3 regions of the Paenibacillus sp. FSL R5-0517 genome follow, and region 3 is predicted to be linked to each of the others. Evidence: predicted binding sites of a transcription regulator. Region 3 holds the regulator's gene; each other region holds the start of a gene.
What was found. Region 3 encodes LexA, which represses DNA repair genes until DNA is damaged. Its sites were predicted from a motif close to CGAACATATGTTCG; they were not measured.
Positions count from the first base shown of each region.

Region 1 (4,867 bases), 1.5 Mb from region 3:
GGGTATCCTCTATAATGTTACAGAACATATGATTAACTGAAAGGGTGACTGTTTTGAGTTCAGAAAATTCATTTGATATCGTGTCCAAAATGGACTTGCAGGAACTGACAAATGCCGTTACACAAACCGAGAAGGAAATTGGCACTCGTTATGACTTCAAGGGCAGCAAGAGCAGCCTGAAACTGGATAAGGATGCGTTAACAATCGTATCTGATGATGAGACCAAACTTAAGGCTGTCATTGACGTACTTCAATCCAAAATGGCGAAGCGTGGTCTACCATTGAAAAACATTGATTACGCAAAGGTAGAGCCAGCATCTTCTGGTACTGTCCGCCAGCGCTTGAATTTTAAACAGGGGATTGATCAGGACATCGCCAAAAAAATCAATATTCTGATTCGGGATTCCAAGTTGAAAGTGAAGAGTCAGATTCAGGGAGACCAGCTACGGGTAACGGGTAAGAGTAAAAATGATTTGCAAGCAGTCATGCAGCTGTTAAATGGTGCCAACCTGCCTCTGGATTTGCAATATACAAATTTCAAGTAATAAGACCTTCTTGTAGCAGAAGTGTTTTTTGACATGGTATTAGGCGTATATTATACTAAGTGTGCATTGCTGGCAGTCATGCATCAAGTCCAGTCCTCATCGTTTGCTGACTTTGTGAAAAGCAGTACATCTTCTGGAAGTCACCGGAACGTTTAAAGCGGTTTTGCTTTTGAGCGGTTGACTTATTTTTTTGCGTTTCTACATAGTGGGATCATGTTAATATGGATTGACATTGAAAATGTACATTTCATGTTCCGGATGATGATAACGGGATTATGATGATTGTTTGGAGTAATGGAGGATATGAGGGAGGGCGTCTTGTGAATTTACCCAACCGGATTACGCTTGCACGAATTTGCTTAATCCCTTTTTTGATGGTGTTCCTGCTCGTGGATTTTCCATTTTATCCAGAGCCGTTGCAGCTTGGAAGCTTTTCGCTTCCGTATAATCAACTGATTGCTGCTGTTATTTTTATCATCGCCGCAAGCACAGATGGAATCGACGGATACCTTGCGCGGAAAAATAACATGGTTACCAATCTAGGAAAACTGCTTGATCCGCTCGCAGACAAGCTGTTGGTTACTGCAGTTTTGATCTCGCTCGTGGAGATGGGCAAGCTGGATTCTTGGATTGCAGTGGTTATTATTAGTCGTGAATTTGCAGTTACCGGCTTGCGCCAAATCGCATTGCTGGATGGTTCGGTTGTTGCTGCGAGTGCCTGGGGCAAGCTGAAGACGGTAGTGCAGATTGTGGCAATTGTGTTGTTGCTGTTGAACAATTTCCCGTTCTCATACACGGGTATTCACGTCGATATTATCGCAGTATGGGCAGCAGCGCTTATTACCATCTGGTCGGGTATCGATTACTTTATCAAAAACAAAAACCTGCTTCATTTAACAAAAGCATAATAGTTGGTTCTAAAAATGGGTAATCATGAAGGAAGCATTGGGTCAGGGGCAATAGGAAATTATCCTATTGCCCTTTGATCACTCACCACATGTACAGGAGGATGCTCAATGAAGGCAGAAATCATTGCAGTTGGCACAGAGCTACTGCTTGGACAAATCGTCAATACCAATGCCAGATACCTATCCCGTGAATTGGCTGCGATGGGGATCGATGTATATTTCCAAACGGTGGTTGGGGATAACCTGAACCGACTTAGTGAAGCTATTCGCATTGCACAGGGCCGTGCTGACGTTATTTTATTTTCCGGTGGCATCGGACCCACTCAAGATGATCTGACCAAGGATGCGCTCGCAGCTGTTCTTAACCGAAAACTGCATACGGATCGAATGGCGATGGATAAAATTGAGAGCTTTTTCAGAGATCGTAATGTGGACATGACAGAAAATAACCGACGTCAGGCAATTGTTATTGAGGGTGGGACACCTCTGGCCAATGAAACGGGTCTTGCGGCAGGAAATGCGATTTCTGATAATGATAAACATTATGTTGTGATGCCTGGACCACCCAAAGAGCTAATTCCAATGTTTGAACAGGAAGTCAAGCCTTGGCTGTTCCAGCATGTGCTTACAGAAGAAATGCCGATCTATTCCCGAATGCTCAAATTCGCAGGTATCGGTGAATCTGCTCTGGAGGATCGACTGCTGGATCTGATTGACGCGCAGACAGACCCTACAATTGCTCCTTACGCGAGCGAAGGCGAAGTTACGGTACGTGTCTCCACTAAGGCTACGAGTGAAGGAGAGGCGAAGCTGAAGCTGGATGCGATGGAGGTTCAGATTCGGGAGCGTTTGACAGAACATCTCTACGCGAACGAGGATGTGCCTATAGAGTACACAATTGTAACCATGATGTCTGACATGGGGCTGACGCTTAGCGCTGCTGAGAGCTGTACAGGAGGTCTTGTCATGCAAAGTCTGACTTCTGTACCGGGAAGTGCTTCAATGCTCAAAGGTGGAATTGTTTGTTACTCCAATGAGATTAAGGAAAAGCTGCTAAATGTGCCTCATGATTATCTGGAAGGTGAAGATGCACCTGGAGCGGTAAGTCCTGAGGTTGCAAAAGTGCTTGCTGAGCAGATCCGCATGATTGGCGATGCTGATTTTGGCTTGGCTGTTACCGGTGTAGCTGGACCGGGATATTCGGAACGCAAGCCACCCGGACTTGTCTTCATCGCTCTGGCTGAACGTGGAAAAGAGACGGAAATTCATGAACTGCGTATTAATGGTAATCGCGAGACTGTCCGCATTCGTTCAGCCAAAGCGATTCTCTATCGCTTATGGCAAAAACTTGTGGCGATGGATTGATTAGTTAATAGCTTCGATTGCATTTGAAGCTCTAAAGAAGTATAATTAAGGAAGACGGAAGAACCGCAGAATTAGGCTTTACAGCCTTGTTTACGGTTCTTTTTTCTGTTTAATGGAAAGTTTCTTTGAGGAAGAGGCGCCTCGGCCTTTACAAAAAAAACGAATGTATGTTCGAAAAAAAGCTTGGCAAACGTGTTAAAACAAGGTATCATTATCTTATAAACAGTAAAGGGTGTGAGCTTATTGTCAGACCGTCGTGCCGCGCTTGATATGGCGCTCCGTCAAATAGAGAAGCAATTTGGTAAAGGATCCATCATGAAACTGGGTGAGTCCACTCATATGAATGTGGAAATTATTCCCAGTGGTTCCTTGGCTTTGGATATTGCATTAGGAACAGGCGGCTTGCCTAAAGGCCGTATTGTTGAAATATATGGACCTGAATCTTCAGGTAAAACAACTGTCGCATTGCATGCGATTGCTGAAGTACAACGTGTTGGTGGACAAGCAGCCTTTATCGATGCTGAGCATGCTCTTGATCCTCAATATGCAAGTAAATTGGGCGTTAACATTGACGAATTGCTTCTATCTCAGCCAGATACGGGTGAGCAAGGGCTGGAAATTGCAGAAGCTCTTGTACGCAGTGGTGCAGTAGATATCGTCGTTATTGACTCTGTAGCTGCATTGGTTCCAAAAGCAGAGATTGAAGGCGAAATGGGTGATTCACACGTTGGTTTGCAAGCGCGTTTGATGTCTCAGGCGTTGCGTAAATTGTCTGGTGCAATCAGCAAATCCAAAACAATCGCAATCTTCATCAACCAGCTTCGTGAGAAAGTCGGCGTTATGTTTGGTAACCCGGAAACAACACCTGGTGGTCGTGCTCTGAAGTTTTATTCTACGGTACGTCTGGATGTACGTCGTATTGAGAGTATCAAATCAGGCAATGACATGATTGGTAACCGTACTCGTATTAAAGTTGTGAAAAACAAAGTGGCACCTCCGTTTAAACAAGCGGAAGTGGATATCATGTATGGCGAGGGTATTTCGAGAGAAGGCAGTATCATTGATATTGGTACTGAGCTGGACATCGTTAATAAAAGTGGTGCTTGGTACTCTTACGAAGGTGAGCGTTTAGGACAAGGCCGTGAGAACGCGAAGCAGTTCATGAAAGAGCATAAAGATATTGCTGAAATCATTGAACAAAAAATTCGGGTAGCTAGTAACTTGACTACCGCAGTTCCTGCGCCAACGAGTGAAGAGCAACAAAAAGAAGCAGAAGAAGAACAAGAATTGTTTGAAATCAACGAGTAATCTCTCAAAGCCTCCCTTGCTGGGAGGCCCTGAGGGTGTTTCCCACTGGGCTCCATAAACTTATCTGATTGAGCTTGGATCAATCTGGATAAGTGGATTGTAGTGGGACTGCTCTTGCTGTCCAACAGCCCCTGTCCCAATGGACAGGGGCTGTTGGCACGCTACTGTGGAGACAAAGGCCGGGCTGAGTTCCCGGCCTTTTGTATTAGCATTCTTTATGTGAAGATGTGCTTGATGTAGTCAGAATGAACATGATGTGAAAGGGGAGACCTGAATGGATCAACATGACGAGGATTTATATGAAGAAGCAGAACAGGATGGCCTATCCCAATTTCCGGACAACGAAGAACTTATAATTACGCGTGTAGAACGGACAAAGCACAGGCAAGCTCGTTATCGAATCTCTTTTGGCATCCACTCCATAACGGTTCTTGAAGATGTAATGATTAAATACAGGATGACTCAAGGCAATACGTTTATGAAGAAGGATCTGGAAGAAATCATTGTAGCTGACGAGCGACAGCGGACGTATACACAGTCTCTACGTTTTTTGGAACATAAGCCGCGTACACGACATGAATTAAGTCAGAAACTTCGTCAAAAAGAGTTTGCTGCACCTTTAATTGAAGAGACGCTGGATCGACTTGAGCGCGAGAATTTGGTGGATGATGACCTATTTGCGAAGGAATGGACAAGACAGCGTATGGAGGGCAAGCGGAAGGGAAAACTGTGGATAAGGCA
Region 1 is NZ_CP150235.1:2,544,940-2,549,806, forward strand. It holds gene MKX40_RS11530 (YajQ family cyclic di-GMP-binding protein) at 54-545, shown strand; gene pgsA (CDP-diacylglycerol--glycerol-3-phosphate 3-phosphatidyltransferase) at 866-1,453, shown strand; gene MKX40_RS11540 (competence/damage-inducible protein A) at 1,562-2,818, shown strand; gene recA (recombinase RecA) at 3,062-4,126, shown strand; gene MKX40_RS11550 (regulatory protein RecX) at 4,401-4,867, shown strand, end outside.
Region 1: recA (recombinase RecA) is a predicted target of LexA. The motif match lies at 2,979-2,992, and genes of this name have one in related genera.

Region 2 (4,867 bases), 1.4 Mb from region 3:
AGTTGGCCTAACATGCCTGCCTGTCACGCAGGAGATCGCGGGTTCGAATCCCGTCGGTTCCGCCATTTTATATCTATCAATACCGTATGCGGAAGTGGCTCAGCGGTAGAGCATCGCCTTGCCAAGGCGAGGGTCGCGGGTTCGATTCCCGTCTTCCGCTCCAATATTTGCGCCCTTAGCTCAGCTGGATAGAGCGTTTGACTACGAATCAAAAGGCCGGGAGTTCGAATCTCTCAGGGCGCGCCATTATAACTTCATAATTTGCCGGCGTGGCGGAATGGCAGACGCGCTCGACTCAAAATCGAGTGGGAAACCGTGGAGGTTCGAGTCCTCTCGCCGGTATATATAACGGGATGTAGCTCAGCTTGGTAGAGCACCTGGTTTGGGACCAGGGGGTCGCATGTTCAAATCGTGTCATCCCGATCTCGAAAAAGTACTATCTAACTTATAGATAGTACTTTTTTTGTGTTTATCTTTATTACGTTGCGATATTACAAAGGGAATACGATTACGATGTGTGCTTAACATAACTTTCAATATGCCATCAGCTATTGGCCCATGGTCCCTTGGTTCATGAATATACGGGTTACTCTTCAGACGACAAGTTTTGCATAAAGCCTCGTTCTTTAGGTCACAATAGGTTTAAAAAGTGATAGAAGGGGTTCATGTGAACACGTTTAACTTCAGGAAACAATTCAAGAGACGCTGGCGACGGTGGAAACGAACAGTATGGATGACGGTTGCTTTGCTTGCAGTTACGATATTGGCTTACAGCGGATTGTCTATCTCATCGGCGATTGAACGTTTGCTGACCACTAATTTTAGTGAGGCAACTAGTGTGATGGGACCTGTTACGCCGGAGACCAGATCTGATCAGGAGATTCAGGCGTTAGTAGAGCAACTTAATACTGATCCGGATCATTTAACGAGTGTGGTTTTGGAAACACAGTACATTTGCGGAGTGGAGACAGAACAGTTGGGCAAGATGGCTAGACCACAGTTGAAGATGCTGCTGGTTCAACATCCGGAATGGGATGCTACCGTTGGAACATCAGATGAGTTGCATTTGAAGCAACGTGTAGATGACCTTTCACCGCTTTGCAAACAGCAGGCGTATATTAGCATAGATGCTGTGGGGAACCTTAATTTGTATGAGGGTAAGCCTGCAGAAGAGAAGGTTATTCGTACGTTTTTTCAGTTGGATGTGGGGACGTTGGAGAGTTCTTTGCCTGAAGGGGTGCTGGAGCAATTGCAGCAGGGTATCCGGATTCAGGACAAGGATGAGTATGATAGCGTAATCTCAACGTTTAGTGACTATGCGGTGGATGAAGATCATCATTTAATCCGCAATGGCGGGTAATCTTTTGTGCTAACTTACAACGTTAAGATACTGAAGTAATAATTAGATGGTTGGAGACCAGTGGCATTGGTGTTTCGCGAACTAATATACGTGGAATGTGGTGATGGACATCGAAGAGATGTCCTTTTTGTCGTTTTTGCCGAAATACATGAAAATACGAATAAACATGAAAAAAATCACGAATAAAGACGAGTAATGGGTTAGACAAAGTTTTTCCTGCCGCAGGGTCTATCTTTTGTTATAATGAAATGAACGATACATATGTTCGCTTTTGTGAGGGAGAGATGGTTTTGCGTTTTTTGGGAATTGACCCGGGGATTGCGATTGTTGGTTTTGGTTTTGTTGATAAAATCGGCAGTAAAGTGGTACCCGTACAATATGGATGTATTCAGACGGAAGCTCATACCCCTGAAGAGGAACGGTTGCTTCATGTATATGAAGGTATGGTGCAATTAATTGATAAGTACAAACCGGACGCAGTAGCGTTAGAGAAACTTTTTTTCAATCGGAACGTTACAACAGCGATGTCTGTCAGTCAGGCTAGGGGCGTCATGGTACTTGCTGCTGCACAGAAGGGTTTGCCTATTGCAGAGTATACACCAATGCAGATCAAGCAGGCTGTTGTTGGGTACGGTAAGGCTGAGAAGAAGCAAGTGCAGGAGATGGTCAAAATGTTCTTGCGTCTTCAAGTCATTCCTAAACCGGATGACGTAGCGGATGCGTTGGCTGTAGCCGTGTGCCATGCGCACTCTTATACATTAAATTCCAAGTTGAATGAGGTATTGCGAAAATGATTGATTTTCTAAGAGGACAGTTCATTCATGTAGAGAATGATTATATTGTGTTGGACGTTCATGGTGTGGGGTATCGCGTATTTTGTCCGAATCCATTTGCGTTCGCTAAGCAAGAAGGCGAAATTACCGTGTACACTCACCATCATGTGCGTGAGGATGCGATGCTGCTGTTTGGATTTGTGACACGGGATGAACAGCGCTTGTTCCGCAAACTGATTGAAGTATCCGGTATTGGTCCCAAAGTGGCGCTGGGCATACTCGCTGGAGGTACACCAGAACATGTGGTTACAGCGATTTACCAAGAGAATTTAACGTTCTTGACCAAATTGCCAGGCATCGGGAAGAAGACAGCGCAACGCATGATCCTGGATCTCAAGGATAAGCTGGATAGTTTTGGAGCGGCAGCGTATGCAACAGGTTTGTTCGCTCCTCCATCGGAAGAGTCGGGAAGTGGTTCAGCCTGGGATGAGGCACGTGAAGGTCTCAAGGCACTTGGGTATACTGACAGTGAACTTGATAAAGTATGGCTCAAATTGAAAAAGGATGTTACTACAGCGGATTCCGTTGATGTGTTGATGAAAAAAGCGCTGCAAATGCTGTTTACGGGATAATACAAATTGCATATTATAATATAGCTGTAGCCTGCAAAAAAAGGTAGGGATGAACATGGATGATCGGATTATTTCCGCGAACCTGATGATGGAAGACCAAAATGTTGAGTTGAGTCTTCGTCCCCGGTATTTGAATGAATATATCGGACAGAATCAGGTGAAGGAAAATTTAAAGATATATATTGAAGCTGCCAAATTTCGTAATGAGGCATTGGATCACGTTTTGTTATATGGACCACCTGGACTGGGTAAGACAACACTTGCCAATATTATTGCCAATGAATTGGGTGTTAATTTACGAACTACGTCAGGCCCGGCCATTGAACGCCCGGGTGATCTTGCAGCATTGTTAACCAATCTGCAGGAAGGCGATGTGCTGTTCATCGATGAGATTCATCGTTTGCATCGTACGGTTGAAGAAGTCATGTACCCCGCTATGGAAGATTCGGCATTGGATATAATGATTGGTAAAGGTCCAAGTGCTCGGTCCGTTCGGCTGGATCTGCCGCCATTCACTCTGATTGGGGCTACAACACGTGCTGGCTTGCTGTCTGCGCCACTTCGAGATCGGTTTGGTGTTATCAGCCGCTTGGAATTCTATACGGTTGATGAGCTGGCTTATATCGTCTCGCGCTCTACCGAGATTTTGGGTGTGGAGATTGTGGGAGATGCTGCGCAAGAGATTGCATTGCGCTCACGTGGGACACCGAGGATTGCCAACCGTTTGCTTAAACGAGTACGTGACTTTGCACAGGTTCGTGGTGACGGGATTATTACGCAGACATTGGCTGAAGAAGCATTGCAACGACTTCAGATTGATCCGCGTGGCCTGGATGAGATTGATCATAAGATGCTCAAATCGATGATCAACAGCTTCCGGGGAGGCCCGGTAGGTTTGGATACCATTGCTGCTACAATCGGTGAAGAAAGTCAGACGATTGAGGATGTCTACGAACCGTATCTGCTTCAGATTGGCATGATTCAGCGTACACCAAGGGGGAGAATCGTAACAGATCTTGCCTATCATCATTTGGGTCTACCTGTTCCACCAAGAGACGGAAAATAATCGAGCCACGTGAAAGTCCACGATTTGAACGTTTACCAATTGAAGGTTCACCATAAACATTGAAGTTTACGTTTGTTAATCCGATATAAAGTGAAGGCATTGCATGGAGAGGAGTCTGAATGTGGGAAAAGCAATACGAACGAAGAAGTGGAGTCGTCGATTGAAGGTACTGGCGGCAGCTCTTTTGACAGTAGGTTGTCTTCAAGTGCCTGCGTATGCAGCAGGTAATGATGGACAGACAATCCGTGTAGCCATGTTTGCGAATCTGGGCAGTACGTATAAATCAACTACACCACTTATTACACTTGAATCAACGGGACAATGGAGTATCCAATCGGAAAGTGGCGCAAATGTAGGTCTTCCGGCTGGACAGGTCCGTTTCAGTGCAGATGGATTCAGAGTGAAAGTGTTGGAAACAGGGGATTTCAAGGCAGCATCTGCAGCAGCCAAATTGTTGCAGGCAACCGCGGATAAGCCGTTGCTGTTTACAACGTCTGTGAATGGAAATGCCATCTATCAACTCTACACAGGTAACTATGCAACAGAGGCACTGGCTGGACAAGCTGTTACACGGGTACAAAAGGTAGCAGCAGCTCAATTGGCTGGTCAAAAGCCAACTGTGACCGGAAGTAAGCGCCTGTCTGCTGGAACGTATGGTTCGCTTCAGGAAGCAGAGGCAACGCAAGCGAACCTTTTATCAGCAGGAGTTAGTAGTGCTTATCCGGTCCTCCTACTGAGTGGAGGAAGCCAAGCATATGCGGTATGGGTAGGTGAAGCTGTAACAGATGCGGAATTATCCTCAGTGAAGAAAAGTGTGGAGGCCATTCCAGGGATAAGTCTCTCAACTGTTAACAATAGTGCAGGTCTCATCATCCGTCAGGATGCGGGATTAAGTGCGGATGCGCTTAAAACAGCTCCGCATTACACGATTGCAGGTACTGAATCCAAAGCATTGGTACAAGGGAATAGCAATGGCATCAAAGTAGTGGAACGTTCCCAGCGAACGTATCGTGGAGATATGGAAATCAGCATCGTC
Region 2 is NZ_CP150235.1:5,424,977-5,429,843, reverse strand. It holds tRNA gene MKX40_RS24245 (tRNA-Asp) at 1-65, shown strand, start outside; tRNA gene MKX40_RS24240 (tRNA-Gly) at 89-163, shown strand; tRNA gene MKX40_RS24235 (tRNA-Arg) at 170-246, shown strand; tRNA gene MKX40_RS24230 (tRNA-Leu) at 264-342, shown strand; tRNA gene MKX40_RS24225 (tRNA-Pro) at 350-423, shown strand; gene MKX40_RS24220 (BofC C-terminal domain-containing protein) at 668-1,360, shown strand; gene ruvC (crossover junction endodeoxyribonuclease RuvC) at 1,651-2,154, shown strand; gene ruvA (Holliday junction branch migration protein RuvA) at 2,151-2,765, shown strand; gene ruvB (Holliday junction branch migration DNA helicase RuvB) at 2,821-3,831, shown strand; gene MKX40_RS24200 (SpoIID/LytB domain-containing protein) at 3,953-4,867, shown strand, end outside.
Region 2: ruvC (crossover junction endodeoxyribonuclease RuvC) is a predicted target of LexA. The motif match lies at 1,438-1,451, and genes of this name have one in related genera.

Region 3 (4,867 bases):
TGGTTGGCTCAGTGTGAGCAACAGAAGAGACGTGGTAAGCCGGAACTGGACGATCAGGAAATGCAACGGATCAGTGAAGTACTTGTTGACTCTTATAATAGAAGTAGTAATGTTGAATTGATATTATTTAACCCTTTCTTCGAAGAGCCGATATCAGGAGTAGCTGTGGGATTAAACTCAGCACGGTGTGAAATAAAGATGATGTTGGAGGATTGGGTTTCTTTAGCCGAAATTGTCTCTGTTAATTAATGAGATTGTATCGCTTTAGAATTGCGAGCTTATACTTTATAATATCTGTATAAGCATATTATTTTAATTAGGAGATTTTTGATTAACCAGCGTCATATGTCAGAGTAGTAATACAATCAAAGTGGATATTTGAAACGTGTTTCTTCATTATAATAAGAAAAAAAGGGCGCCCACAAAAGCGCCCACAAAATGCCCACAAAAGTCTGAATAATTATGATTAGTTTTGAAAAGCTGATCACTGATAATACTTGTTTTAAGCCGATTTCCGATGGTGGATGATTCACTTTGAAAGCATGGAACATAAATAGAACACAAGTCCACCAATGGGAACGCGATCAATATATCACTTTGTACTAATAGCTCAATCCCTTGGCGCTCTAGCGCTGAGGGGTTTTTCTTTTTGTGGGCAAATCCCTAAACATTTAAAGAAAAATCAAAGTGCCCCCAAAATGCCCCCAATTGTCCCCTAAAGCATTCTTGGTCATCCACATAGCATTTCTGTGTTTGTCTGTAACCAAGGCTTACATATAACTAACAAAATACATACTTTCACCGATAGATAATCCTAAAAACTCTCTTATCATTAATGAAAGGAGAGTTTTTTATATATGGTTAATAAACCTCTCAATTTAATGAATTGTATCACTTCATAATTGTTGTAGCGAAAAACCATTATTATTTATCTAGTAATCTATGAAAAAAAACTGAAATTAGGACTCTTTCTAAAGTGCATTAAATTGTGGGCAGCAAAAGTTTAAATCAAGCTTCCTGTAAATTCTGATAGTCATGAAACAAAAGGGACTTTTAACTCTGTTCTATTAAATTCCTGCCAAATTTCAGAAAGTTTCAAATTAAAGTTTCAATATTATGTTGATAGTTTCATATAGAAGAGGTATACTTTAATTGAATTTTGAGCAATTTAATTTTAAATAATTAATTGGAGATGTTAATATGGATCAGGCAAAACAATTGGTGACAGAACAACGTACATTTTTTTATACAGGACAAACTAAAAATATTGAGTATCGGATTAATGCACTTCAACAGCTTAGAAAAGGAATCGAAAAGTATCAGCAACGGATTCAAGATGCACTTCGGGCGGATCTGAACAAATCCGAGGCCGAAGCTTACGGTTCCGAGATTCGCATTGTTCTGGGTGAATTGGATTTTGCATTAGAACATCTGGAGGAATGGGCTGCGCCAAAACAAGTCCCAACCAATTCAGCTATGCCGGATGGGGTGAGCACCATTTACCCTGAACCATACGGAGTGGCTCTTATTATTGCACCTTGGAACTATCCTTTCCAACTGGCGTTTGGTCCACTGATTGGAGCAATTGCAGCCGGTAACTGTGCAGTTATCAAGCCTTCTGAATTAACACCAGCCGTATCTCGTCTGACGTATGATCTTATTCAGGAGATCTTTCCTCAAAAGTATATTGCCGTTATGGAAGGGGAAGTCGAAGCCAGCACAGCATTGTTGAAAGAGAAGTTTGATTATATTTTCTTCACAGGCAGTACGGGTGTTGGTCGCATTGTTATGAGGGCAGCTGCGGAGCACCTGACTCCTGTAACTCTTGAATTAGGCGGTAAGAGTCCTGCTATTGTCCATAGTGACGCAGATCTGAAGCTGGTAGCTCAGCGTATTGTTCGTGGTAAGTTCCTGAATGCAGGGCAAACATGTGTTGCTCCGGATTACTTGCTTGTGCATGAACAAGTTCATGATGAATTGATTAATCTGATTGGCGCAGAGGTCAAAGATAAATTTGGGGATGATGTGTTACAGAATGCTGATTTCCCGCATATTGTCAACGCGCGTAACTTTGATCGGTTGTCGAAATTTCTTACAGATGGCAAAACGCTGATAGGTGGACGGTCTGTGCGTGAGCAGTTGCTGATTGAGCCGACTGTACTTGGAGATGTGAACTGGGATTCACCTGTCATGCAAGAAGAGATCTTTGGTCCGATTCTTCCCATATTTACGTACAGCGACCTGAATCCCGTGCTGGATGAGATTGTTCGCCGGCCAAAACCATTGGCACTATATCTCTTCACACAGGATGAGCAACTACAGGATCAGGTGCTGAATCAAGTTTCCTTCGGTGGGGGATGTATTAATGACACGCTTTCTCATATGACTTCGCATTATCTTCCGTTTGGTGGTGTAGGAGAGAGTGGTATGGGCTCATATCACGGACAACAGAGCTTTGATGTGTTCTCGCATCACAAGAGTGTTCTGAAACGCAGTGAATAATTAGCAGATAAAACAATATAAACATAAAAAGAGGTTGTCCTGTTCATCAGGGCAACCTCTTTTTGTATTCAGTGTATTGCATCTAGTTTTGTTACTCAGGTTAGTTATTAATGAATATCTCGGAAAAGGCCAATGACTTTACCCAGAATACTAACGTGTTTCAAACGTAAAGGCTCGAAGGTCGCATTCTCCGGTTGAAGGCGAATATGATCTTTCTCTTTATAGAACGTTTTCACTGTAGCTTCATCGTCTTCAGTCATTGCCACTACGATATCACCGTTATCAGCAGTTTGCTGTTGACGGACAATAACGTAATCTCCGTTAACGATTCCTGCTTCCACCATACTATCTCCGACTACCGAAAGCATAAACACTTTCTGTTCACCTACATAATGTGTAGGAAGAGGGAAGTAGTCTTCAATGTTCTCGGTTGCAGTAATTGGAACTCCGGCTGTAACCTTACCAACGACAGGAATACGTGCAACGCTATGAGCAAATTGATGAGAATGCTCAGATTCTTCCTGGCTCAAAAGCTCAATGGCTCTTGGCTTGGTAGGGTCGCGTCGGATCAAACCTTTTTTCTCCAGGCGATCCAAATGTCCATGTACTGTTGAGCTGGAAGCCAGTCCAACAGCTTCACCAATTTCCCGTACGGAAGGAGGATACCCCTTCAACCGGACTTCATTTCGTATAAATTCCAGAATTGCCTGCTGCCTGCTGGATATCTTCGACATACCGTATCAACCCCATTTTAGTAACGTTTGGGAAAATTATAACATAGAACCTCCGTTCGTACAAACATAAGTTCTAAATAAAATGGCATATAATCAGTGTTTTTTAACTTATAAAACAGAATTTGTTCAAAAGTGAGAGCAAAATACTGCAAATGCTTCGCAGAAGGGTTTGAATTAAGATATTTCTCCTTCAAAAAATAAGCGAACAATTGTTCTAAAAATCTATTGAACAAAACAAGTGTTCGTGTTATATTGATTTCAATAGATAGGAACAAACGTTTGGAGGCGGGTATTTAATGAGATATTCAACTTATCAAAGTATTTATGAACCGATGAATTCGGAACTGGTGAAGTCTAACATAGGGAACTACAAGAAGGTTTTAGCGCGTTTCAAGATTTCTTCATGGATATTAAAGGTAGCCATCACTTCTTTGATTATATTTATTGGATGTAGCACTGTATTAACGGTATTTGCTGGCAATGAGAATGATGTTCTGCCTGGAGGAAAGATAGCCGTTTCACAAGGGGAAACATTATGGAGTATTTCTTTGGAACATAAACCGACTAATATGGATACACGTATATATATAGAAGCAATTAAGAAAGTGAATCAACTTCAAGCGACTTCGATCCAAGTGGGACAAGTACTAACTCTACCGCAATTCGCAGAATAAAAGCACATCAATGAGAGTTAACGCGTGTCAGCTTGACAAGCAGCCTTTATCATGGCAAAGTTAATATGACTTTGTATTTTTGGAGGGGACAAGCTTGGATATAGATAGTCTGGTAGCACGTATTAACGAATTGGCTCGTAAGCAAAAGTCCACTGGATTGTCGGCGGAAGAACTTGCTGAACGTGCCGAGCTAAGAGAGATTTATTTGAGTAATATTCGCAGCAATTTCAGACAACAACTGGATACCATTGAGATTGTTGATGATGAGAATGACAAAGGCCACCAAGGCAAACTCAAACACTAACGAAACCTAATGATATCATTATGATATTTAGGTTTCTTCCTGTTATTCTGAGTATGCAATTTATAGGGGGAAATGTTGGTTTACAGTTATGTAAGCCGATACAAAGACACATAAGGGGGATTCTCATGTCGCGTTCGTTCGAGAGAACGGTTAAGAAAAATTCCAAGCAGTTAAATCAGCAACGCAAAAAAAGTGGTCAGCCCATCACAGGTACACCAGGTGAAGAAGTCTTTAAGGGACGTAGCCTTTTGTTCCCTATATTTTTGATCGGTCTCGCCTTTTTGTATCTGTTTATGAGCACGTTCCTTGTGCAAGCTCCGATGACAACCTGGGACTGGGTGACGATGCTGCTTTACGTATTTTTGGCAGTCATCTTCATGCTTCGTCGTCCATACATCAAGATCAGCAGTAATCGGATTATAACGACAAAGGGTAATCGTGAACGTTCAATCGGGGTTGAAGATATTGTCAAATTCAGAATTGAACCAGGCACAGTTGTTATCGAACATAAAAGTCGCGGGAAAAGATGGGTGTTCACCAAGTTATTGAATCGTTACGATACAGATGCGATTGCAGAACGTTTGCTGAAGTTTGCAAAAGCACACCAGATCACCGTGGAAACGATCGATAAGTAATTATTGCATAAAGGGGTA
Region 3 is NZ_CP150235.1:4,025,972-4,030,838, reverse strand. It holds gene MKX40_RS17720 (YolD-like family protein) at 1-249, shown strand, start outside; gene MKX40_RS17715 (aldehyde dehydrogenase) at 1,201-2,502, shown strand; gene lexA (transcriptional repressor LexA) at 2,610-3,236, opposite strand; gene MKX40_RS17705 (LysM peptidoglycan-binding domain-containing protein) at 3,533-3,910, shown strand; gene MKX40_RS17700 (DUF896 domain-containing protein) at 4,005-4,214, shown strand; gene MKX40_RS17695 (hypothetical protein) at 4,340-4,849, shown strand.